Regions from separate parts of the Paracerasibacillus soli genome, predicted to be linked through region 2. Evidence: riboswitches for the same ligand, from Rfam matches in the RefSeq annotation. Region 2 holds a riboswitch; each other region holds the start of a gene.
What was found. Region 2 has a riboswitch for cobalamin ahead of ACFFIS_RS17330 (ribonucleoside-diphosphate reductase subunit alpha). Riboswitches for the same ligand answer to the same signal wherever they lie in the genome.
Positions count from the first base shown of each region.

Region 1: linked by a shared signal. The riboswitch ahead of ACFFIS_RS15140 (LPxTATN C-terminal sorting signal domain) and the one ahead of ACFFIS_RS17330 (ribonucleoside-diphosphate reductase subunit alpha) in region 2 are both predicted to bind cobalamin.
Region 3: linked by a shared signal. The riboswitch ahead of ACFFIS_RS06905 (ABC transporter substrate-binding protein) and the one ahead of ACFFIS_RS17330 (ribonucleoside-diphosphate reductase subunit alpha) in region 2 are both predicted to bind cobalamin.

Region 1 covers NZ_JBHLWL010000061.1:117,315-125,298, reverse strand. Annotated here, with positions in the region: gene ACFFIS_RS15150 (energy-coupling factor transporter transmembrane component T) at 1-131, opposite strand, end outside; gene ACFFIS_RS15145 (DUF4430 domain-containing protein) at 401-1,285, opposite strand; gene ACFFIS_RS15140 (LPxTATN C-terminal sorting signal domain) at 1,398-3,581, opposite strand; cobalamin riboswitch at 3,836-4,025, opposite strand; tRNA gene ACFFIS_RS15135 (tRNA-Glu) at 4,460-4,534, shown strand; tRNA gene ACFFIS_RS15130 (tRNA-Thr) at 4,567-4,639, shown strand; tRNA gene ACFFIS_RS15125 (tRNA-Tyr) at 4,690-4,774, shown strand; tRNA gene ACFFIS_RS15120 (tRNA-Gln) at 4,784-4,855, shown strand; tRNA gene ACFFIS_RS15115 (tRNA-Lys) at 5,530-5,602, shown strand; gene ACFFIS_RS15110 (hydroxymethylglutaryl-CoA reductase, degradative) at 5,937-7,226, shown strand; gene mvk (mevalonate kinase) at 7,223-7,984, shown strand, end outside.
Region 2 covers NZ_JBHLWL010000067.1:102,273-110,256, forward strand. Annotated here, with positions in the region: gene putP (sodium/proline symporter PutP) at 1-1,097, opposite strand, end outside; gene ACFFIS_RS17320 (ribonucleotide-diphosphate reductase subunit beta) at 1,534-2,577, opposite strand; gene ACFFIS_RS17325 (flavodoxin) at 2,558-2,992, opposite strand; gene ACFFIS_RS17330 (ribonucleoside-diphosphate reductase subunit alpha) at 3,154-5,418, opposite strand; cobalamin riboswitch at 5,521-5,717, opposite strand; cobalamin riboswitch at 5,861-6,052, shown strand; gene ACFFIS_RS17335 (acyl-CoA thioesterase) at 6,185-6,673, shown strand; gene ACFFIS_RS17340 (Cof-type HAD-IIB family hydrolase) at 6,958-7,821, shown strand; gene ACFFIS_RS17345 (DUF4083 family protein) at 7,912-7,984, opposite strand, start outside.
Region 3 covers NZ_JBHLWL010000022.1:48,476-56,459, forward strand. Annotated here, with positions in the region: gene lacZ (beta-galactosidase, LacZ type) at 1-2,141, shown strand, start outside; gene ACFFIS_RS06900 (ROK family transcriptional regulator) at 2,218-3,402, shown strand; cobalamin riboswitch at 3,662-3,908, shown strand; gene ACFFIS_RS06905 (ABC transporter substrate-binding protein) at 4,092-5,090, shown strand; gene ACFFIS_RS06910 (FecCD family ABC transporter permease) at 5,053-6,114, shown strand; gene ACFFIS_RS06915 (adenosylcobinamide amidohydrolase) at 6,116-7,588, shown strand; gene cbiB (adenosylcobinamide-phosphate synthase CbiB) at 7,655-7,984, shown strand, end outside.

The DNA of each region.
Region 1 (7,984 bases), on a different contig from region 2:
TTTACGAATACGATGAGTAAAAAGGCCGTACATAAAAATAATGGATGATTGAAGTAAAATGCCAATGCACCTGTGTATATATAATAAAGAAACTGTACATATGGATGGTACCCGCGAAATCCACTTTCCATCGTTCCACCTACTTTTTAATCCATGAAAATTCATTCAGTAGTGTATCATGTGCATGCTGCTACTGAATGTACCGTAAAGAGATGATTTAATTTAAAAGGTTGCTTAAAAATTTGGCGAAATAATATATCTCTTTATAAAGCCGGCAGTTCCAACGTCTATGGTCATTGCGTTACACGAATCCTAGACGTTAGGAACATAGCCGACGGGGTGCTTTATGAACATACATTCAAAATGTTGCTGAAAATATCATCGACTGAATATGTTTATCTTATGGCGTTGGACATTTCCCATCTCTGCGGACAGGGGCTAAGTCTGCACCAATGTCCTTCCCTAAGTCCGTTGTGTATATCCATTCCACGCGGTCACCAGGGCATACTGGTACAACCCCGGCGCCACGATCTGGGAACACACCATTGATACGGTACATCCAACCACTACCCTGTCCACGATCAAATTCATAGACATTATCAATACCTTCTACATAAGCAGTTGCCCCTCTGCCACCGCGATAATCCATTTGGATTTTTCTTTCGCGGGTTATTCGGATTAACGCTTCTAAAACCGTATCGCCTTCATCTAGGACTGCCATTTCTGTTGGTGGTAAGGGGACTTCGTTATCCGATATAACAATAGAATAAACCATTGTGCTCGTCTTCTGTTTTGCTGGTTCTGGATCTTCCTTCTTCTCCTTGTCAGACTTTTTCTCCTTGTCCTTTGTCTTGTTAGTAGAAGGAGACTTTTTTGTATCTGATTTCTTCTCTTTCGTTTTTTCTTTGTTTTGTTTGTTCGATGAAGGGCTACTAGACGTTATATCTTTGCTTTTTCCTTTCGTGTCGGTCTTTTCTTTAGACGATGATTCTCCACTGTCAGATTTACCCTTGCTGACTGTTTTATCTTTAGAAGAACTTGTTTGATTTGACTTTTCGTCTTGCTTTTTTACAGTACTTGCATTATTCGGTTTATTGCGGTCTGTTTGTTCTTCTTCCTGACTATCCTTAGATGCTATTTGGTCATCAGTTGAATGCGTTAATTCTATGCCATCTTTATCTTCCAGACCCGTTGGCTTTTTGAATGAATCAGCACAACCTGCTAAACTTAACATGATGATTGCAGACACGATAATAGTAAATAAAATCTTTAATGGATTACGCATGCAGTGTCCTCCTTGTTTATTAAAGATATTTTCGCGCCATTATATTTTATGGTTACTGTCTATTTTAACGGGGATGGTATTCCCGTTAATTTACGTTCTATTTCATTCCATCTTAAATAATGTGCTTTTTTCGAACGTACAGTACAAACATACCAATCATAACGAGCATTGTTCCTATGAAGAAGAAATTGTATATGTTTGTAGCTGTTGCTGGTAATTTATCACCTTGATTCGTGTCTGTTGGTGCTAATGTCGTTTCTTTGTCCTTGTCCGTTTTCCCTTGTAAATTATCATTGTCATGATTTCCGTTGTTCATTTCATCTTGATTATCATTATCTTCTTTTACTGTCTCTTCGCTGACACTAACCTTTACTCGTAAGCTAGTTTTCTCGGATTCATTACCAAGTTTATCAGTAGAGATAATTTCATAGAGATATTCTTTGCCGGGCTGTACATCTGTATCGATAAATTCATGTTCATTTCCCTTTATTGTTTGTAGAAGTTTACCATCTCGATAAAGGTCATAGGATGCTATTCCTGATGGATCTTCAGCTGAAAAGTCTAACGTAACTTGGTTATTTGTCGTTGATTTACTTTTAAGCTGAACGTTAGTAGGTCCTTCCGTATCCATAAACACGCCATAAGTTGAAAAATGATTGACATCAACTATGATTACATCATCTTTCATTTGCCCCCATCCACCGGCATACTGCCATTTTCCAGTTTCTTCATTGTAATGGTAGACCCCAGTTTTTTCCTTTTCGCTGTTGTCATATACTCCCATCGTTAATGTAAACACGCCTGCTATTTGTTTATTCTCTGGGTGCTGGAATATAAAGTTAAATGCGTCTCCAACTTTTGTTAGTCCATCGTGATCCCATGCAGACTTTTCAATCAATAGAGTCGTCCCTTGTGGAATATTATCAGGTAATACGACTTGTGTATTTGAACCTGCTATTACGATTCTTTCATAGCTTGCTACAGGTAATGCTTCGCCAACTTCAATCGTATTTGTTGCTTGATATATTACAATATATTGGACTGAAGTTACTTTTCCACTATCACTTTCGGCATGTATAGAAATTTTGTTTTCTCCTTTATTTAATTGTACTGTATACTGCCCGCCATTTGCGGTTAAGTCTTTGCCGTTTAATTGTACTATTGGCTCAAGCTGTTGATCGCCAGCTTTTGCTGAAACAGTAAAGGTGATTTCGGATGATGTGATAATTTCTCCATTGTTTAACCCTTTTACACTGATTTCTGGCGTAACATCTTCAACTGGTGGTGTCGGGTCTTTGTCATGATTTCCGAAGTGATAAAGCGGACCATTGCCCTCAAGAAATAGTTTGTAAGCAACTAATGCTTGTAGTGCTTGTTCTGTTGCCATAGAATTAGACGACGTATCTTCAGCGGTATGCTTAAATCCACCATCGTCAGCTTGGAAACTTAATAAATGACTGATGACGTGATTGCCGCTTTTCGTAAATAACTCACTTGTCGGGTCAATACCGTAAGAAGTTAAACCGATGATGACTTGTGATGCAGCCTCACTCGTAATTCCGCCAACAAAATCACCACCATCAAATCCACCATTTTGCTTTTGAATCGATGATAGCCAATTGGTAGCCTTATCTAAAGCCTCCTCTACAAGTGGTTGATCTTTATATGGACTTAGGCCTATTAAAGCCATTGCTGTAATATCAACACTCGGAGAACCAAAAGCTTCATTTAAATTCCAACTACCATCTTTATTTTGTGTACGTAACAATTCATTGACTAAGCTTTGACGTGTCCAACGTGCATCATCTGGTACGTCGAATGATTTTGTGTCAAGTGCAATTAGTGCGAATATCGGACCGTTATTTCCTTGAAATGTCATCGTGTCAGCGCCACTTCGATGATCTGGACTATTATAAATGAGCTCGATTAAATTGATGCCATCAATGTTTCTTGGGTCTTTTTCTATTGCAACAGCAGCAATGGTTAAGCGCTCAATATCAGTAATTTTAATGCGACCGTTATCTAGTCCTCTTATAATTTGACTTTGAAAGTTGGAATGAAACCAATCTTGGTAGGATGCTGGAACTTCTTTACCAGCCTTCGCTAAACCTATTGCTTCCCATTCACTTATAACACCTTCGTCTTTATTAATCATGTATTCGCTAGCTTTATCAATCGCTTCATCAATCGTGTGAATATCAACTCGTGCTGTAGCAGTAGCTAGATTGGGCAAGGCTAAAAATAAAGTAAGTAAGATTACTAAACTAGTACTTATTATTTTTTGAAACTTTTTCAATGATTTACCCCTCCAATGGTTACGCTTTCAAAATAGGTTATTATCTTCTGTAGTAAATTTTGATTTGCAAGTAAAAGTGTTGTGTTCTTTTCAATCAAACTTTCATCAGATTCTTTTCATACAACAATAAAAAATACACCTCCTAAATTAGAGGTGTATGCTTATGCAATGCACAGCAGGGCTGTACGATATGTGTATAACTCAAAAAGTATGCAAGTTATATTGTATAAGCAATCCCTCCTATCCTCGTAGGTCGAATCGTATAAAGAAAGGCAGGTCTCCTGGCTCATCATCATCATTTTCTATCACCTTCCCATCGTTTGACAGTGGCATGGATAGAAAACTCCTATTTACAGTGGCGGGACCGCGCCGGTTTTGCACCGGACTTCCCTTTTCATGATTCTAGACAAATATCTAGAATCAACCTCTCTTCTCGTATTCAATTACTTTTATTCTAGAATAATAAAACTATTAAGTCAATAATCCTCGGTAGGATTAGAGAAGGTATTCTAAATATTAGAACGTCAAAATTTAAATGTAATAATTGTGATAATAAATGAATGCACTAAATCCAAAAGTGAAATCTAAATATTTGTAAGGAGACAAATAGTACATCCAAAACTTGCTAATATCCTCTGTTTTGAAGAGCAATTTATTATGGTGTGATAAGTTTCATAGGAATTCACGTTGTCATGACACTACTCTAATTATCAATAAGTTAAAGAATATTAGGAGAGGAGTGAAGGGTTTTAAAAACTTATGAAATCAATGTTTTTGTTGAAAAATGAAGAGAAGTATAAAAAAAGTTTATTAAACCCCTTTACAAAATGTGAAATAGTGTATATAATGAAAATCGTTGACTTGAGAAATTACATAGTGGCCCGTTGGTCAAGCGGTTAAGACACCGCCCTTTCACGGCGGTAACACGGGTTCGAATCCCGTACGGGTCACCAAGTATTCTTGATGTTAGCGTGAACTATTATATGCCGGCCTAGCTCAATTGGTAGAGCAACTGACTTGTAATCAGTAGGTTGGGGGTTCAAGTCCTCTGGCCGGCACTTTTTTTATTTTATGTATAAGAACAAGCCATCTTGTAAAATATATTTATGGAGGGGTAGCGAAGTGGCTAAACGCGGCGGACTGTAAATCCGCTCCCTCAGGGTTCGGCAGTTCGAATCTGCCCCCCTCCACCATATGATTATTGGGCTATAGCCAAGCGGTAAGGCAACGGGTTTTGGTCCCGTCATTCCTAGGTTCGAATCCTAGTAGCCCAGCTTTTTTGTGTTTATTTTTAATGCATGGATCAAAACAACTGTTAACTAAAGCAAAGCGGAGCATCATTAACATCACGAGCCATTAGCTCAGTCGGTAGAGCAACGAGCAATACATCTACTGAATCAACTACGAGTAACCGAACTTCCCATCACTTCTTGAATAAGCATGAAGGAAGTGAGGTATGGCACGCACGACCTGTAGGAAGCGGGGCATCATTAACATCACGAGCCATTAGCTCAGTCGGTAGAGCAACGAGCAATACATCTACCGAATTAACTACGAGTAACCGAACTTCCCATCACTTCTTGAATAGGCAAAAGGAAGTGAGGTATGCCACGCACGACCTGTAGGAAGCGGAGCATCATTAACATCACGAGCCATTAGCTCAGTCGGTAGAGCAACGAGCAATACATCTACCGAATTAACTACGAGTAACCGAACTTCCCATCACTTCTTGAATAAGCATGAAGGAAGTGAGGTATGGCACGCACGACCTGTAGGAAGCGGGGCATCATTAACATCACGAGCCATTAGCTCAGTCGGTAGAGCAACGAGCAATACATCTACCGAATTAACTACGAGTAACCGAACTTCCCATCACTTCTTGAATAGGCAAAAGGAAGTGAGGTATGGCACGCACGACCTGTAGGAAGCGGAGCATCATTAACATCACGAGCCATTAGCTCAGTCGGTAGAGCATCTGACTTTTAATCAGAGGGTCACAGGTTCGAATCCTGTATGGCTCATCATGAATATAAATTGTCCACTATATATTTAAAAAAACTACATGTTATTACCCAAATAAACAAGGTCGTCTGAAAAACAACCTTGTTTATTTGCATTTTATAGTGTATTTTAACATAATAGATGGGAGAATTTATTATAGACTTTAAAATGTAGTTCAAAAGGCCAGGTAAAAATATCCACCTTTATGAACTCGTACTGAAAATGTATCACTTCTACTGCATAATGTTATGTTTTATATTATAATTTATATATCTTAATATCTTTTACGAATAAACTATATTGTTACATGCTAAATAGAAGCATGATCATGACAGAAAAAGAGGATGAATTCATATGAAATCTTCTAGAATCCCAGGCTTTTATAATAAGACCGTTACAGAACGGACTGAGATTCTAAAGAAATGGAACGATTTTTCTGATGAAGATATTGCGGTATTATCATCTGAAAAATCATTGCCAATAGATATTGCAAATAATATGATTGAAAATGTAGTTGGGACCCTTCCTCTTCCTTTAGGTTTAGGACTAAACTTTTTAATCAATGGAAAAGAGTATATCGTCCCAATGGCTATAGAAGAGCCCTCTGTTGTAGCATCTGCAAGTTATATAGCGAAGATTATTCGCGGAGCTGGTGGATTTACGACAGAATCGACAGGTAGAGTCATGATCGGGCAAATTCAAGTAGTCGGTTGCCCTGATTTTCAACTTGCAAAGGAAATGTTAATAAACGAGAAAAATAAATTGGTTGCTGCATGTAATGATGCATACCCTAGTATTGTGGCTAGGGGTGGTGGAGCAAAGGATTTAGATGTTCGTATTATTAATGAAGAATCTGATTCACCGTATGATAAAATGCTTATCTTGCATATGTATATTGATACATGCGACGCAATGGGTGCGAATATCATTAATACGATGGTGGAGTCTATTGCACCTTTGGTGGAAGAGCTAACAAAAGGTAAGGTTTATTTACGAATTCTCTCCAATTACGCTGATCGGTCATTAGCAAAGGCTACTTGTGTTATTCCGCCAAAACTGTTGGCAAGTGACGGTTTTACTGGAGAAGAAGTGCGTGATGGTATTGTACATGCGTTTGAATTTGCTGACTCTGATCCGTATCGTGCTGTTACGCATAATAAAGGAATCATGAATGGTATTGACCCGGTTGTAATTGCGACTGGTAACGATTGGCGTGCCGTTGAAGCGGGAGCACATGCCTATGCAGCTCGTACGGGTAGATATCGATCGATGACAACGTGGTCAGTAGATGAGCAGGGTAATTTAGTAGGCGAACTAGAGTTACCAATGTCCATCGGTATTGTTGGAGGAGCCACCCGTGTTCATCCTGTAGCTAAATTAGCTTTACAAATATTAGAAATTGATTCAGCAGAAGAGTTGGCGCAAGTTATTATTTCTGTTGGATTGGCACAAAACCTTGGGGCATTGAAAGCATTAGTTACCGATGGGATACAAAAAGGTCATATGGCATTACATTCTCGCTCTGTCGCAATTGCCGCGGGGGCTGCTGGGGAGATGATAGATATGATTGCAAATAAATTAGTAGAAGAAAAAGAAATCCGTGTAGGTAGAGCAAAAGAATTGGTGGAACAGTATATAAAATGAGTGCAGAAAAAGTTACGACAACAGAACAAATAGCTATCGGTGTAGCTCATAGCAAATTAATACTAATTGGGGAACATGCAGTTGTACACGGACAACCTGCAATCGCGATTCCCTTTCCATTAGTTGGTGTTGAATCTGTAATCGAGTATGTCCCAGGCACAATTAAAATTGATAGCACATTTTACCATGGTCCAATTAGTTCTGCGCCTAAATCCTTAGCAGGAATTGTACGTAGTATCTATGAAACGTTGGATCACTTAAAATTACCACATAGAGATTTATTAATTCAAGTTAAGTCATCCATTCCACCAGGAAAAGGATTAGGTTCTAGTGCATCCGTTGCGATTGCAGTTGTGAAGTCTTTGTTTGCTTATGCCGAACAGCCGTATACGAAGGAAGACTTATTATATTTTGCAAATTTATCGGAAGAAGTGGCACATGGAGCCCCGAGTGGGATTGATACGTTAACTATAACAGCTGAATGCCCGGTTTGGTTTGAAAGAGAAAACCCAGTTTACTATATAAAACCTAGTGATGATTTTCATTTTATCGTTGCTGATACGGGTAAATACGGTGATACACGTACTGCTGTTGAATCTGTGGCGAATTTATTCAAATCAGCCCCCAAGATAATCCAAGAAAAGCTTGATCGCATTGGAGAATTAACTTATCAAGCTAAACATGCACTTGAAAAGGCTGGAAAGAATATTTTAGGACAATTATTAAATGAGGCACAAAAGGAACTTGAAGCGCTAGGT
Region 2 (7,984 bases):
AAATCTTCGGAAAGAGCACTAGATGATACTAGTAATTGTGAATCTACTGTACTCATAATTGCAGCTAACACAGCGGCTAAAAGAATTCCCGCAATCCAAGGGTTATACGCTATTTGTACGAGCTGTATAAAAACTTGTTCGGAATCCGCTAACGGTTCCTGTATTGTCACAATCCCAATCATTCCAACGATAAGTGCACCATACAATGGAACGACCAATCCGAGTGTTACACTGATGAGTCTTGCTTTTCGCACCGCTTTATGTGTGCGGATGGCCATAAAACGAGCCAGTATATGTGGTTGCCCAAAATATCCTAATCCCCAAGCTAAAGCAGACACAATTCCTACAAAACCTATTGGACCAGCAGCTTGCCATAGTACACCACTTGGTTCGTCATATGTCGTATCGGCGAATGCATCAATTAAACTAGGGCTAATTGAACCAAGCTTGTGAAACAATTCCCCAAAACCACCAATACTAATCAATCCGTAAATAGCTGTAAAAGCAAGCGCAACTGTCATAAGCAATCCTTGAACTAAATCCGTATAACTAACAGCAAGAAATCCACCTAAAAATGTATACGTCACAATGATGAGTGCCCCGATTATAAGCGATGTATGATAACTAATGTCAAATGTGCCTTGAAATAATTTTGCCCCAGCAACTAAACCGGAAGCTGTGTAAAATAAGAAAAACGCAAGTATAAAAACAGCAGAAATCACACGGAGTAAATGGGATTTGTCACGATAACGATTTTCAAAAAACTCAGGAAGTGTAATCGAATCTTTCGCAAACTCCGTATATACACGCAATCTCTTTGCAACATATTGCCAATTAATAACTGCCCCAATCGCAAGACCAATCGCAATCCACAGACTCCAAGTGCCTAGTCCCGCTGCATATGCTGCCCCAGGTAATCCAATTAATAGCCAACCACTAAAGTCACTAGCAGATGCAGAAAAGGCTGTCACCCAACTGTTTAACTTTCTACCACCCAATACATAATCCGATAACGTGTTTGTCATACGATACGTTACAAATCCAATTACGATCATAACAAAAAGATAGATTGTAAAAGTGATAAAAGTTGGGCTCATCCGTCATCCCTTCCTTCAGTAAAAAAGGTTATCGTTACCCAAACTGCTAACAATGGCATTGGAATAAAAAACCAAAAAAAGCTCCACCCCGACAGTGCATATTCCAAAATTGCAACCTCCTTATGGTTTCATTTAAATCTGTGCTTTCTTAAGAGAATTTTCTATTAGTCTATTCCCCTTCTTTTTCTAATATGAAAGAAATAATCGGATCCATATAAAGGAGAACCTTCATGAATAGTGGAAAATCAAATGCTGTTCTCATCCATCCATAACGTTATGCTGCACGACTAGCGGAACTTCAACATGTATCTTCAACACATTTGACTCTTTCTTCAACATGCATAGCATCAACTTCAACATAAGCCACATTTCTCCAACAAAACATAAAACCGCCCCCAATATTCCTTCAAATATTGGGGGCGGTTCTTATTTAAAATTACAAATCGTCAAAGCCGTTTAAATCACTCGTTTTTGTATATTGGCGTGATTTTTGTTCAAAAAAGTCCGTTTTTGTTCCATCAAAATTATCGACGTAAGCATGAATCCATTTCATTGGGTTTTGCACATGTTCTGGATAAATTTCTTGTAATCCCAACATCCGCAACATTTTATTCGCACGATATTTGATATATCCTTCCATTTCTACAAAGTCTATTCCAGCAACATCTGCCAACACATAATGAGACCATTCCGTTTCTAATGCTACAGACTCTTTAAAATGATCGTACACCCAGTTGGTTAGTTTCTCGTTATTTTGTTCTGGATGTTCCGCCAAAGTTGCTCGAAATAGTTCACTAATGAATCGTCCATGTTCTAATTCATCACGATTAATATAACTTACCATTGTCGATGTACCTACCATTTTATTATGTCGTGCCAAATGATAGAAAAAGGCAAATCCTGAGTAGAAAAACATTCCTTCTAATAATGCAGTATAAACCATTGTTTTTAAAATATTTTCTATGGTAGGCTCTTCTACAAATCCATTATATTGTTCCATAATATGTTGATTTCTTTTCAATAGGACTGGATCTTTTCTGCCGAGTTCAAATGCTTCATTTTGTTCATCAAGTGAAACAACAGATGACAACACATAAGAATAACTTTCATTATGAACCGCTTCTTGCTGTGCAATAACTGCCATAATCGATTGAACAGACGGATCTGATGCATACAACGAAATTAGCAAGGCAATACGCGTTTGTGGTGCATCTAGTGTAGATAGTAACCCGATAATTTTTAAATAAGCATCCTTCTCCGCTTTAGTCAAAGTTGGGAATTGCTTAATATCACTCGACATATTCACTTCGTCAGCTTGCCAGTAATTACCCACAAGTCGTTTATACATTTTATACCAATGTGGATACGCGATATCATTCCAATTTAAAATACCACTTGATTTTCCTCCAAATAATCCAGTTGATTTATTTGGATTACGTGGTTCTAATGTTTTCGCTTTTTCAAGCAATAACTGGGACATTTTGTATGACTCCTTCCACCCATTTTTCAACATTTACTTCTTGTGATCCTCTTGGGGATTGTTCAATTTTCAAACCTTGCCATTTACTTTGATAAAAATGGCACAGTCGGTCAACTGCACAACAGTATAAATCATCTCCACCAAATTGTGTATCTCCAGTACCAAAAATAGCAACATTTTCAGGTTTATAACCAACCTCTAAAATAAAATCTTTTACTTCATCCGGAATCCGACCATATTCCCATGTAAACGTTCCTAAAAAGAGGAAATCATAACTTTCTGCGTGCACCGGCGGATCAATTCCTATCCGGTGCATATCGACTGTAAAACCAGCCGTTTCTAGCTTTTCAGCTATTAGGTTTGCTACTTCCTCTGTGTTTCCACTATAGGATAAGTAGGCAATGACTGCTTTCACGTTTCTCCCTCCTTGTAAGTATCTTTTTTCTAACTTTATTTACTATTGTCTATCCAAAGATCAGAGGTAGTGTCTCCGAAGTTTCTTACGGTCTGACAAATAAACGTTAAAGCTCCCTTTTTGATACGACTTCCATTTTCAAGTTTTTTAGACAAGCGCGATTAACTATGACACCATTCACATTCTTCCACGTCATTTGCTGTTGAACGAACATAATAAGTTGTCTTAAGTCCTTCTCGCCATGCTTGTACATGTAAATCTAACAGAACGGAGGCACGAATATTATAAGGTACGTAAAAGTTAAATGAGATACTTTGGTCAATATGTCGTTGACGTTTCGCATTTTGTTTAATCGACCAGCGCTGATCAACGATATATGCACTTTTTCGGTATACATCATATGTTTTCGGTGTTAATTCAGGTGCCGTAACTGGTATTTTAAAATCCTTTTTCTCTTCATAGTAAAACGGCTTAAATACTGGATCGATACTTGCAGTTGAACCAGCAATCATCGCCGTTGAAGAGTTAGGAGCAACTGCTAGTAAATAGCTATTACGAATACCGTTTTCTTGCACTTCATGTTTTAATGATTGCCATTTCGCATCTGTATAGTTCCTTTCATCGAAATAAGCGCCAGTTTCCCACTTACTTCCCGCGAATACTGGATATCTCCCTTTTTCCTTACTTAATGCCATACTTGCTTGAATTGCATAATAAGCGATTTGTTCATATAAGGAATCCGCATATGCTACCGCTTCTTCCGTTTCCCAGTGAATTCCCTTCTTTGCCAATAGATGATGCCACCCAAATGTTCCAAGGCCTATCGCACGATATTTTTGATTCGTTAACGTCGTTTGTAGGATAGGTAATGTATTTAAATCAATGACATTATCAAGCATTCTTACTTGAATGGTAATTAACCTTTCTAGTACATTTTCAGGAATTGCTCGTCCTAGATTAATCGAGCTCAAATTACAGACAACAAAGTCACCAGCGCGATACTTTTTCACTATCAATCCATCTACTACTTCTTCGGCGACAAGTTCTGTTGAAGATTGATTTTGAGTAATTTCTGTACAAAGATTAGAACAATAAATCATCCCTTCATGTTGATTCACATTACGACGATTTACCTCATCACGATAAAACATAAATGGTGTACCTGATTCTAATTGCGATTTCAAAATCCGCTTCATAATTGAAATTGCGGGAACGACACGCTTCGTTAACGCCTCATTTTCAATACAAGCTTCATACCGCTTTCGCCATTCGCCATTCCCCTTTTTTTCATCAAAAAAATCTTCCAATGAAAAGCCCATCACTTGTCTTACCTCATGCGGATCAAATAAATACCAATCCCCGCGATTTTCCACTTGTTCCATAAAATAATCCGGAATACAAACACCAGTAAAAATATCATGTGCTCGCAATCTATCATCACCGTTGTTGAGCTTCAAATCAAGGAATGGTTCAATATCGGTATGCCAAACATCAAGATAAACAGCAATGGCACCTTTTCGCGTTCCTAATTGATCCACACTAACTGCCGTATTATTGAGCTGTTTTATCCACGGAACAACACCACTTGACATTCCTTTAAAGCCCTTTATTGCACTTCCTCTCCCACGAACTTTTCCCATGTAAACACCGATACCACCACCGTTTTTTGATAGTTTTGCAATATCTGTATTACTATCATAAATAGATTGTAAACTATCATCGACAGTGTCAATGAAACAACTTGATAATTGCCCATGGGTTTTCCCCGCATTATTGAGTGTAGGCGTTGCAACTGTCATATATAAATTACTCAATGCCCAATAGGCTTCGATAACATAATCAAGTCGGTTTGTCTTTTCCTCATCTTGCATTAAATGCATTGCAATAATCATCCAACGTTCTTGTGGTAATTCATAAGGACTTTTATCATGATCTGTTGCTAGATAGCGTGTAGCTAATGTGTAGATAGCTAAATATGTAAAGAGGCGATCACGTTCTGGATTTATTTGCTTTGCTAAATAATCGATTTCCTCTTTATCGTATTTATTTAAAATACTTTCCGTGTAAATTCCTTTATCTGTTAACATTTTAATTAAATCATAAAATCCTGCATACGGTTTTTCTGGATCAAGTTTTCGATTCACTGTTGCTTTTGTATATAACTTTTCTAAATATAATTGCGCAGCTAAATAAGTCCAATCGGGCTCTGCTTCGTCTATATTTTCCAATGCTAGTGAGATACTCGTTTCTAATGCATCTTCGTAACTAACTTCTTCCTGTAGCACTCTATTAATCTTTTCCATATATGTAGTATAATCTAAAGCCAAATTCCTTTTTTCTTTTTCAATAAACCTTTCCAGGCTTTCTTTCGCAGTTAAAGTAACTTTTAAAGTCATCTCTTTCCGTCCTCCTTCATTTTCTCCCATAAAAAAACGCCCACCCTTCGAAAGTGTGCGAAAAACGACAGAAAAATCCTATAAAAATAGAATGAACCCCTATCGTTTCGTTTTCTTTCACCCCGAAGAAATGAAACTTTATGTAGATAGGCAGGTCTCCTGACTTGTGTATTATCCCTACTAAGGTCCTTCCCGTATGAATGCCTTTTGAGCATTTCATACAGTGGATTTCCTGTTTGTACACACATACAGTTGCGGGGGCAGTTCTGGACTTTGACCAGATTCCCATTTTAAGACATGGACTGTCACCATTTCTACAAACACAATATATAGTGATTTATTATGTATCTATTACAATATGTTGTATAGATAGGGTAACATAATCTATTTTAAAAATCAATCATTCATTCTAGAATTAATTCCACTTATCAAATTTTCTTGTACTCTGCTATACTAATAACTAAGATTTTAAAACTTCATAAGGCTTAATGGTGACTTGTTCAGATACAAGTTTAAAAGGGAAGTTTGGTTAAATTCCAACGCGGTCCCGCCACTGTATTGCTGAGAATCTTTGGTTCATACCACTATTTCAATCTGAAATGGGAAGGTTCAAAGAGTTTCGATGAAGCAAAGCCAGGAGACCTGCCATTAAGAAGAACATTTTATCCTACGGGAGATAGGAAGGTGTTGCGCATTCGGCACATTTCATTATTTAAGATGAAATATATTTTTTGTAGATTACGCATACAAGAACCTTCTTATGACAAGAAGGTTTTTTATTTAGGAGGATACGACATTGGATAAAATTGCAATTACAGATACAAAAACAGTCCAAACACGCCTTGTCTTACCACCAGATACAAATCATCTTGATACGATTTTTGGTGGTAAAGTTTTAGCTTATATTGATGAAATAGCCGCACTAACAGCAATGAAGCATACACAATGTGCAGTAGTTACAGCTTCTATAGACTCGGTTGACTTTTTATCATCAGCAAAAGTTGGTGATGCATTAACATTAGAAGCATACGTCACGTACACAGGCACTAGTTCAATGGAAGTGTACGTAAAAGTAACCGCACACGATTTAATTAAACATATTGAAACACTAACAACTGAATCTTTTTTAACGATGGTTGCAGTAGATGAAAATGGTAGACCAACACCTGTGCCAAAAGTTTATCCGGTAACGGAAACGGAGAAACAACTGCATGAATCCGCACCATTAAGAAAAAAACATCGTGAAAAGCGGGTAGCCTTTAACCCAAAGAAACCGCAAACTTAATCATAATAGAATATGGAAAAAATGGAGTATATCGCTAAAGAAACCACTCTCTTTTTAAGGTACTATCCATGACACGTGAGGCAATACATGTTACTGTTAAATAGGACATAAAGTGAGACTTTCATCAGTGGATTTCTTAACATTTTCCTACTGATTAGTAGTTGAACAAATCAGGCATATACTGGCTGTCGATCTTCCACTTGATATTCTTTCATTCTAGCATTCTTGAGGTTGGGTCTTACAGTCAGTTGAGCCTTTGATAAAAAAATGACTGGAGAGATTACATGAGACTCATTGCTACCGACATGGATGGTACGTTATTAAATGAAATAGGAGAAGTAAGCAAAGAAAATGCTGCAGCAATAACCCGTGCATTAGAACAAGGTATTGAAGTTGTTGTAGCTACGGGAAGAGCATATGAATCTGCTATTCGGCCTCTACAACATGCAAACTTACAATTACCTATCATCTCCTTAAATGGAGCAATCTCATATACAGAAGACAAACAAGTAGTAAGTGAATATCCACTCACAGCTGAACATGCCAAAATCATTCTACAAAGTTGTCAGCGTCATCAAGTATATTATGAAATGTTTACGAATAAAGGCCTGTTAGCTACAAATGGGGATGACTTCATTCAAATTATGCTCGAATATATGCAGGCTACGAATCATGAAGTTGACTCAGCTGATATTGAAGCAAAAGTACGCCAACGATTTGTAGATGAAAACGTAACATTTACAAGTGACTTTGATCAAATCGTTCATGATTCTAAAATAGAGATTTTTAAAATCCTCGTCTTTACGAACGATCAAAGTAAAATCAATCAAATAAAAGCCGAATTAGGGGATACACCGATAGCCATTACAGCCTCTTCGTCGATTAGCTTAGAATTTAATGATACAAAAGCACAAAAAGGAATTGCACTACAACAATTTGCTACGAGTAAGGGAATAGATATGCGTGATGTCATGGCATTGGGGGATCATTTAAATGATTTATCGATGTTAAAAATGGCAGGACGTGGTGTTGCAATGGGGAACGCTACTGAAGAAATTAAACAAATTTGTAAACACATCACAAAAACAAACGCAGAACACGGAGTTGCTGTTGCAATAGAAGAAATACTTCGTACCCAAGTAATATAGAAAACAACGAGACCGGAACATAAGGGTCTGACCCCCTCAAAAGTTTAGCGCTTCATACCGCATGTAGTAATTGAGGGGGCTGACACTTGTTTAGTTCCAGCCCGTTGTTTTATTTTTCATCGTCAGTTTTTCAAGTAGCGTAATCACGCGGTCAAGCTTTGCT
Region 3 (7,984 bases), on a different contig from region 2:
ATTTATATCAAGCTTATATTCAGTTATATGATCCATCAGGGGAACTGGTTGAAGTTGTACCGCAACATGTAGGATTTAGACATTTTGAATTAAAAAATAAACGAATGTACTTAAATGGTCAACGTATCGTATTTAAAGGTGTCAATCGACATGAATTTAATTGTTATCATGGTAGGGTAGTAACCGAAGAAGATATGATTTGGGATATTAAGACGATGAAACGGTTAAATATAAATGCTGTCAGAACATCACATTATCCTAATGATTCTCGTTGGTATGAGCTTTGTGATAAGTATGGTTTGTATGTCATAGATGAAATGAATTTGGAAACACATGGAACTTGGGAAAAAAGTGGTTATTTGGACCATGATGGAGCGATTCCCGGTAATAAATTGGAGTGGCAAGATATTGTGATGGATCGCGCAATTTCTATGTATGAACGGGATAAAAACCATCCATCTATACTTATTTGGTCTTGTGGAAATGAGTCATTTGGTGGTGAGGTACTTTATAATGTGTCAAATTATTTTAGAAAAGTAGATCCAAGCCGTTTAGTACATTATGAGGGAATATTTAACGATAGAGCTTATCCAGATACGAGCGATATGGAAAGTCAAATGTACGCAAAAGCCCATGAAGTCGAAGAATATTTGAAGAGTCAACCTCATAAGCCAATTATACTTTGTGAATATATGCATGCGATGGGTAACTCTGTCGGAGGGATGAAGAAGTATACGGATCTTGCAGATAAATACCCCATGTACCAGGGTGGTTTTATTTGGGACTTTATTGATCAAGGATTAATAAAAAAAGATAGATATGGAAAAGAATATCTTGCATTTGGGGGAGATTATGGGGATAGGCCAACAGATTATAATTTTTGTGTGAACGGCATTATCGAAGCGAATCGGAAACTTTCTCCAAAAACACAGGAAATTCGTTTCTTGTACCAAGACATTAAATTAGAGCCGAATCGTAATGGTGTGAAAATCATAAACCAGCGTTTGTTTACAGATACGAGTGATTTGATACTTAAATATTGCTTACTTTATGAAGGGGAGGAAGTTTTTTCCTCGGAAAAGCTAGTGAACGTAGTGCCAGGAAGTGAACAATTGATAGAGTTGGATTTTCCGCAAGATATAGATTTCCAAGGTGAATACGTCATACAGACGTCCTTTTTACTAAAAGAAAAAACAATGTGGGCGGATGCTAGATTTGAAGTAGCTTTTGGAGAATATGTCTTTAAAATAGGAGAACGGCATACGCTGAGCGATGGTGGTAATGAAGTTACCCTTGTGAAAGGAGATTATAATATTGGCGTTCAAGGTGAAAACTTTCATGCATTGTTTTCTCGCGAGGAAGGAACTTTAATTTCATTAAATTATAATGGGACCGAAATGATAAATCAGGCTCCTAAACCACTATTTTGGCGTGCGCTTACAGATAATGATCGTGGGAATCGTTATGCGTTTGATCATAGTTTGTGGTACGCAGCTAGTTTAGGCCAAAAATGTGTTGCCATGTCGATAGAAAAAGAAAAAACATATGTTACGATTAGTTTTGAGCATGCAATATCTATCCATCCAGATGTTTCAGTTAAGGTTTGTTATACAGTTTATCATAATGGTAAAATTAAAGTTAAGTCTATTTATCAAGGTGTGAAGGGATTACCAAATCTTCCAATTTATGCGCTGACGTTTAAAATATCTGCTGATTACAACCAGCTGGAATGGTATGCAAAAGGACCGGAGGAAAATTACAGTGATCGTGCTTTTGGGGCAAGGTTATGTCAATTTAAAAATACTGTTATGGATAATGTATCGACCTACGTCATTCCACAAGAATCAGGTAATCGGACTGGGGTTCGTCGTGTAGATATTACGAATCAGAAAGGTGATGGTATTCGTATTTCAGCTGTAGGTGAAGCCCTGGAGTGTAACGTTTCTCCATATACTGCATTTGAATTAGAAAATGCTTATCATCATTATGAATTACCTCCTATTCATCATACGGTCGTAACTGTTGCAGGAAAACAATCAGGTGTTGGTGGGGATGATAGTTGGGGAGCCGCAGTTCATGAAGAATATCAAATTCGTGCTGAAGAAACACTTCAATTTGAATTTATGATCGCACCAGTTTGATATGGTTGATGCCCTGTAAGGTTTATTTGCAGGGCATTACATATGTTATTTTAAAATATGTTTTTGGAGGAAAATTATGCAACGTGGTACTTTTCAATTAATGAAATCTGTAAATAAATCGCTGGTTTTAAATAAGATTAGGACGAATGAACCAATTTCTAGAGCTGAAATTGCAAAGCAAACAAAGCTTACACCACCTACGGTTAGTAGCATCGTCAAGGAATTACTCGAACAAGAAATAATAATGGAAAGTAATTTGGGTGAATCAAAGGGAGGTAGAAAGCCGACAATGCTTCACATTAATGATGAGGCATTTCTTATCATTGGTGCTGACGTAGGGCCGGCGGATGTTGACTGTGTTCTTACTAATTTGTCTGGAAAGGTTTTGTTTCAAACATCTAAAAAGCTTAGTAGTCAGTTAACTAATGACCAATTTTTGGCGATTTTAAAGAACTGTATTCAATCTGTAGTTGATTTTGTAGATAATCAAGAGAAAATAGTAGGAATCGGTGTTGCTATGCACGGTGTCGTCGATGTTGAAACAGGAACATCGCTATTCGCACCTAATTTGCATTTAACAAATGTACCGATAAAGGATGAATTGGAAAAAGAATTCGGATTTGATGTCAAAGTAGAAAATGACGCAAGAGCGATGGCGCTAGGAGAATCTTGGTTTGGTAAGCATGGAAAGATAAACAGCATGGTAGCTATTAATCTTGGGAGTGGTGTGGGAGCGGGTGCTGTTGTAGATGGCAAACTTTATCATGGTGCGCAAGATTTAGCAGGTGAGATTGGTCATATGACAATTGATTTAAATGGAACAATATGTGAGTGTGGCAATCGTGGTTGTTTGCAAACATTTGCCTCAGGTCCTGCAATTGTAAAACGCGCCAATGAAAAGTTAAAACAAGAAAATGATGACGAAATAAGTCCTACTGTTAATTTAACAGGAGAAAAAATATATAGGATGGCGGTTAATGGAAATCAAAATATGGTTCAAGTATTAAAAGAAACTGGTACGTATCTTGGTATCGGTTTAACCAACTTAATTCATATTATGAATCCAGAAGTAATTGTAATAGGTGGTGGGGTTTCTAAGGCCCAACAATTTTTATTACCAGCCGTACAAGAGACGATTGAAAAATGGGCTTTAACATCTGAAGCGAAACAAACGAAGGTAGTTGTATCACGACTAGGGGATCATGCTACTTTACTAGGTGCAGTATCTTTACTACTCGTAGAATTGTTTAGCATACAGTAAAGAAAGATACTAACAAAAATGAAGATTGATTTTAAAAATAGGGATATACTAGTTCGCTTTATCTTGTCTTTTTTAAAACTTAATGAACAAGATTCGAAGTATGCTATTCGTGATGGGCCAGAAGATCATTAGAAAATGGTAAAGGTTTGATATTTACTGTAGCTAAGGTGGAAACATTAAAAAAAGTGTGATATAACTTAGCTGATTTAAATTAAATGTGCTAAGTAAATTGTGATATACTAATTAATGTAGAAAAATTAAATATGTTGCGGAATTTGGTGTTTTTAATACTTAAAAGGGAAGTTTGGTGAAAATCCAACGCGGTCCCGCCACTGTAATTGGGGAAGAAGCTGTCGTTACCACTGTGTCTACGTACATGGGAAGGTGCAGTTTCCTAGCAGATTCAATCTGTATTCGTATTGTGAATATACTTAATACATATATGTGTATGTATCTCGTCATGATTTCCCCTGAGCCAGGAGACCTGCCAAGTTCTGACGCCAGTTACCTACGTGGATAGGGAGGTGTTTAGAAATAAAAGTAGGCTAGTTTTGTCCTAAAGCAAACAGTCGAAGTATGTATAACATCTCAACCACCTTGTTAGAGGTGTTTTATTTTGGACTTTTTTATTGAAGTTTTTACTTTATGATTCGATTTTCATACATCATACAAATATTGGAGGAAATAGGATGCGAAATAGTATATTTAAAAAACTGAATCTCTTTGTTTTGGTAATGTTACTAGCATTTGGGGTGTTAGCTGGATGTTCCAGTTCATCAGATGAAAATAAGGATAAAAATAAAGAAGATGTACAAACAGAACAATCTGATGCTGGAAATAGTTCGGAAGTAGCTTTTCCTGTAACTGTAACGGATGCAACTGGTGCTAAATTAACAATAGAAGAAAAGCCAGAAAAAATTGTTTCGGTACTTCCAAGTAATACAGAAATTGCATTTGCTTTAGGATTAGGTGATGAGATAGTTGGTGTTTCTGATCATGATAACTATCCGGAAGAAGCAACTAAAAAGGAGAAAATTGGTGGTTTAGAGCTGAATGTAGAAAAAATACTTTCCTTGGAACCACAGTTAGTTTTAGCTGATCAGTCTAATGATGAAAAAGCGTTAGATCAATTACGTGATTCGGGAATTCCGGTATTAGTCGTTAGTTCAGCCTCTAATTTTGATGGTGTTTATGATGTGATAGGCCTAATCGGTAAGGCAACTGGTACACATGAAAAAGCACTAGATATCATAACAGAAATGAAGGATAAATTAATAGCACTTGAAGAAAAGGCTAGTACAATAGAAGAGAAAGATCAGAAAAGCGTTTTTGTAGAAATTTCTCCATCACCGGAAATTTACACGACTGGAAAAGATACATTTATGGACGAGTTACTTACAAAAATCAATGCTAAAAATGCCGCAGAGGACCAGGTAGGTTGGCCTAAAATGAATGAAGAGGCGATTATTGCATTAAATCCGGATGTCATCATTACAACCTATGGTAGCTTTGTAGAAGATCCAGTTGCAGAGGTAACGGAACGTAATGGATGGAATGAGGTAACAGCAGTTAAAAACAAACAAATTATCGATGTGAATGAAGATTTAGTGAGCCGCCCAGGACCTCGATTGGTTGAAGGAGCAGAGGAACTTGGAAAAGCGATATATCCAGACATTTTTGCAGAGTAAATATTTATTTGCCTATTTCTTATTACTTAGTCTTTTAATAGGTGCTATGTTGATAGGTATTTCCATTGGGACTGTGAAGGTTGCGGTTGTAGACATTTTAAAAATTGTTTATGCCCACATTTCTCAACGACCGCTGTCCAATGAAGTGAATCCTATGTATGAAAATATCGTTATGAATATACGGATGCCGCGTGTTATTTTATCTGGTCTTATTGGGGCTTCTCTCGCAATTGCGGGAGCAGCCTTTCAAGGTTTGTTGCGTAATCCGTTGGCAGATCCTTATACACTTGGCGTATCCTCGGGTGCTAGTGTTGGTGCCGTCATGACGATTTTTTTTAGTTTATCTATCCCTTTTCTTGGCATATTTACTTTGCCAGTTGTAAGTATTGTTGCATCCTTTATCACAATCTTTGTAGTTTTATTTTTTGCAAAACGGATTGATCAATCGATGCGTGTGGAAACAATTATTTTGACAGGGGTTATTTTCAGCTCGTTTCTTGGGGCGTTCATTTCGCTTATGATTGCGTTAACCGGTGAGGAATTGAGACAAATTATCGGTTGGTTGCTTGGCAGTGTCTCGATGCGCGGTTGGGATTATGTATGGATTATATTACCGTTTTTTATTATCGGTTCAGTTTTATTATTCATTCATGCAACAGAATTAAATGCGATGTCCTTTGGAGAGGAACAGGCAAAACATTTAGGTGTTCATGTGGAACGTAAAAAAATGATCATTCTAATTGCGGGGTCTATTTTGACCGGTGCAGCTGTGGCAGTTTCTGGAACGATTGGGTTTGTCGGTTTAGTCATTCCACATTTTATACGAATAATTTGGGGGCCAGATCATCGTCATTTATTACCATTATCCATGTTGGCCGGTGCCGCATTTTTAATAATGGCGGATCTTGTTTCACGAATTATTATTGCACCATCAGAATTGCCAATAGGCGTAATTACTGCGTTAATCGGTGCACCAATATTTGCATTTATTTTAATGAAACAGCGGCTGAAAGGAAGGAGATAATATGATAGAAATAGAACATGTTTCAGGAGGATATGCCCATGAAACAGTTGTAAAGGATATTTCCTTTCATGTCGATAAGGGTGAGTTTTTTGGCATTATTGGACCGAATGGTAGTGGGAAAACAACACTTGTCAAAATGATGAGTGGTATTTTGCCGACTAGTGCGGGGAATATCCAATTAAAAAATCGTCCCATTTCTTCTTATCAACCAAAAGCACTTGCACAGTTGATGGCAGTATTACCACAACATACGTCGCAAACGTTTAGCTATACAGTTAAAGAAACGATTTCATTAGGTAGATATGCCTATAAAAAGGGTCTTTTTCAAATTTTTACTGAAGAAGATGAGCAAGTCGTACAAGATGTAATGGAACAAACTGGTGTTGCATCCTACGGAGATGATTTGTTGGATCAACTTTCTGGTGGAGAGCGGCAACGTGTTTATCTAGCACAGGCTTTAGCACAACAACCTGAAATTTTACTATTAGATGAACCGACAAACCACCTAGATTTAGCCTATCAAAAAGAACTACTTGATTTATTAAGAAGATGGACATATGAAAAAGGACTTACAGTTATTTCTATCTTCCATGATTTAAATTTGGCGAGTCTTTATTGTGATAGGTTGCTACTGATGCATCAAGGGAAAATGAAAAGTTGTCATGTGCCTGAAGCGGTATTAAAGGTGGAAGCAATCCGGGAAGTTTACCGGACTGATATAGAAAAGTATGCCCATCCTAAACTAGCAAAGCCACAAATTATGCTTCTACCTGAAGTTTGCGCTAGTGAAGTGGACAATCGTAAAGAAAAAAATAGCATGATTAGTGAAAAGCAATTAACCGTTACGAAGGAATTTATTTGCCTGCAATCACCAATTCCGTTAAAAACATTGTCATCTGGTGTGACAGGAGCTGGTATGGGATGGTACAAATCATTTATTAATCGTCATGTTAACAAAGATTATCAATGTGATGATTATAAACAAGAAATGATAGATTATTTACAAGGTCATGGATTAGACGCGAATGAAACAGTTGGTATGATGACAGCTGTTAATTTGAATGAAGTTGCGTATGAAATGGTGGAAGGTGAAGACTTTTCGGTATTTATTGTGATAACTGCTGGGGTTGGTAACGCCATTGATGCAGCGTTCGGTGAAAATCATTTCATCCGAAGCCAACCTGGTACCATAAATACATGGATTTTTGTGAATGGGAAATTAACAGATGAAGCGTATGTTCAATCTATTATAACGGCAACAGAAGCAAAAGCTAGCGTATTAAGAGAAGTAGGGATTGCTGATAATGTAACGGGAACGATAGCAACTGGGACGTCAACAGACAGTATTTTAATTGGTGCAACACAACAGGGGGTTGAACTTGTTTTTGGTGGACCAATTTCTCCTTTAGGCAAACTTGTCGGAAAGGGCGTATATCAATGCTTGCGTAAAGCGTTGGCAAAATATCAGGGATAAATGGAAAAATAGATACGGGAAGATAGTATAAGAAAAAAATTCAGACGGCAAAGGGATTGGAAGCGCATGATGAATCATTTTTTAGCAATTTTGCTTGCATATATAATAGATTTTATTGTAGGAGATCCAAAACAATGGCCGCATCCTGTAAAATGGTTTGGTAAGTTTATTCACTATTTTGATGGAAAGCTAAATAAGGGAAGTTATCGGAAACAAAAAGGAATACTCATGGTGGTGCTTATTATTTGTACGGTTTTTGTATTAAGCATGGTAATCACATTTGTTAGTTACCAGTTGCATCCAGTCTTTGGTATCATCGTGGAAGCAACATTAATCGCTACGACTATTGCACAGACGAGTTTACGTGAAGCAGCGCTAGAAGTAGTTGAACCTTTA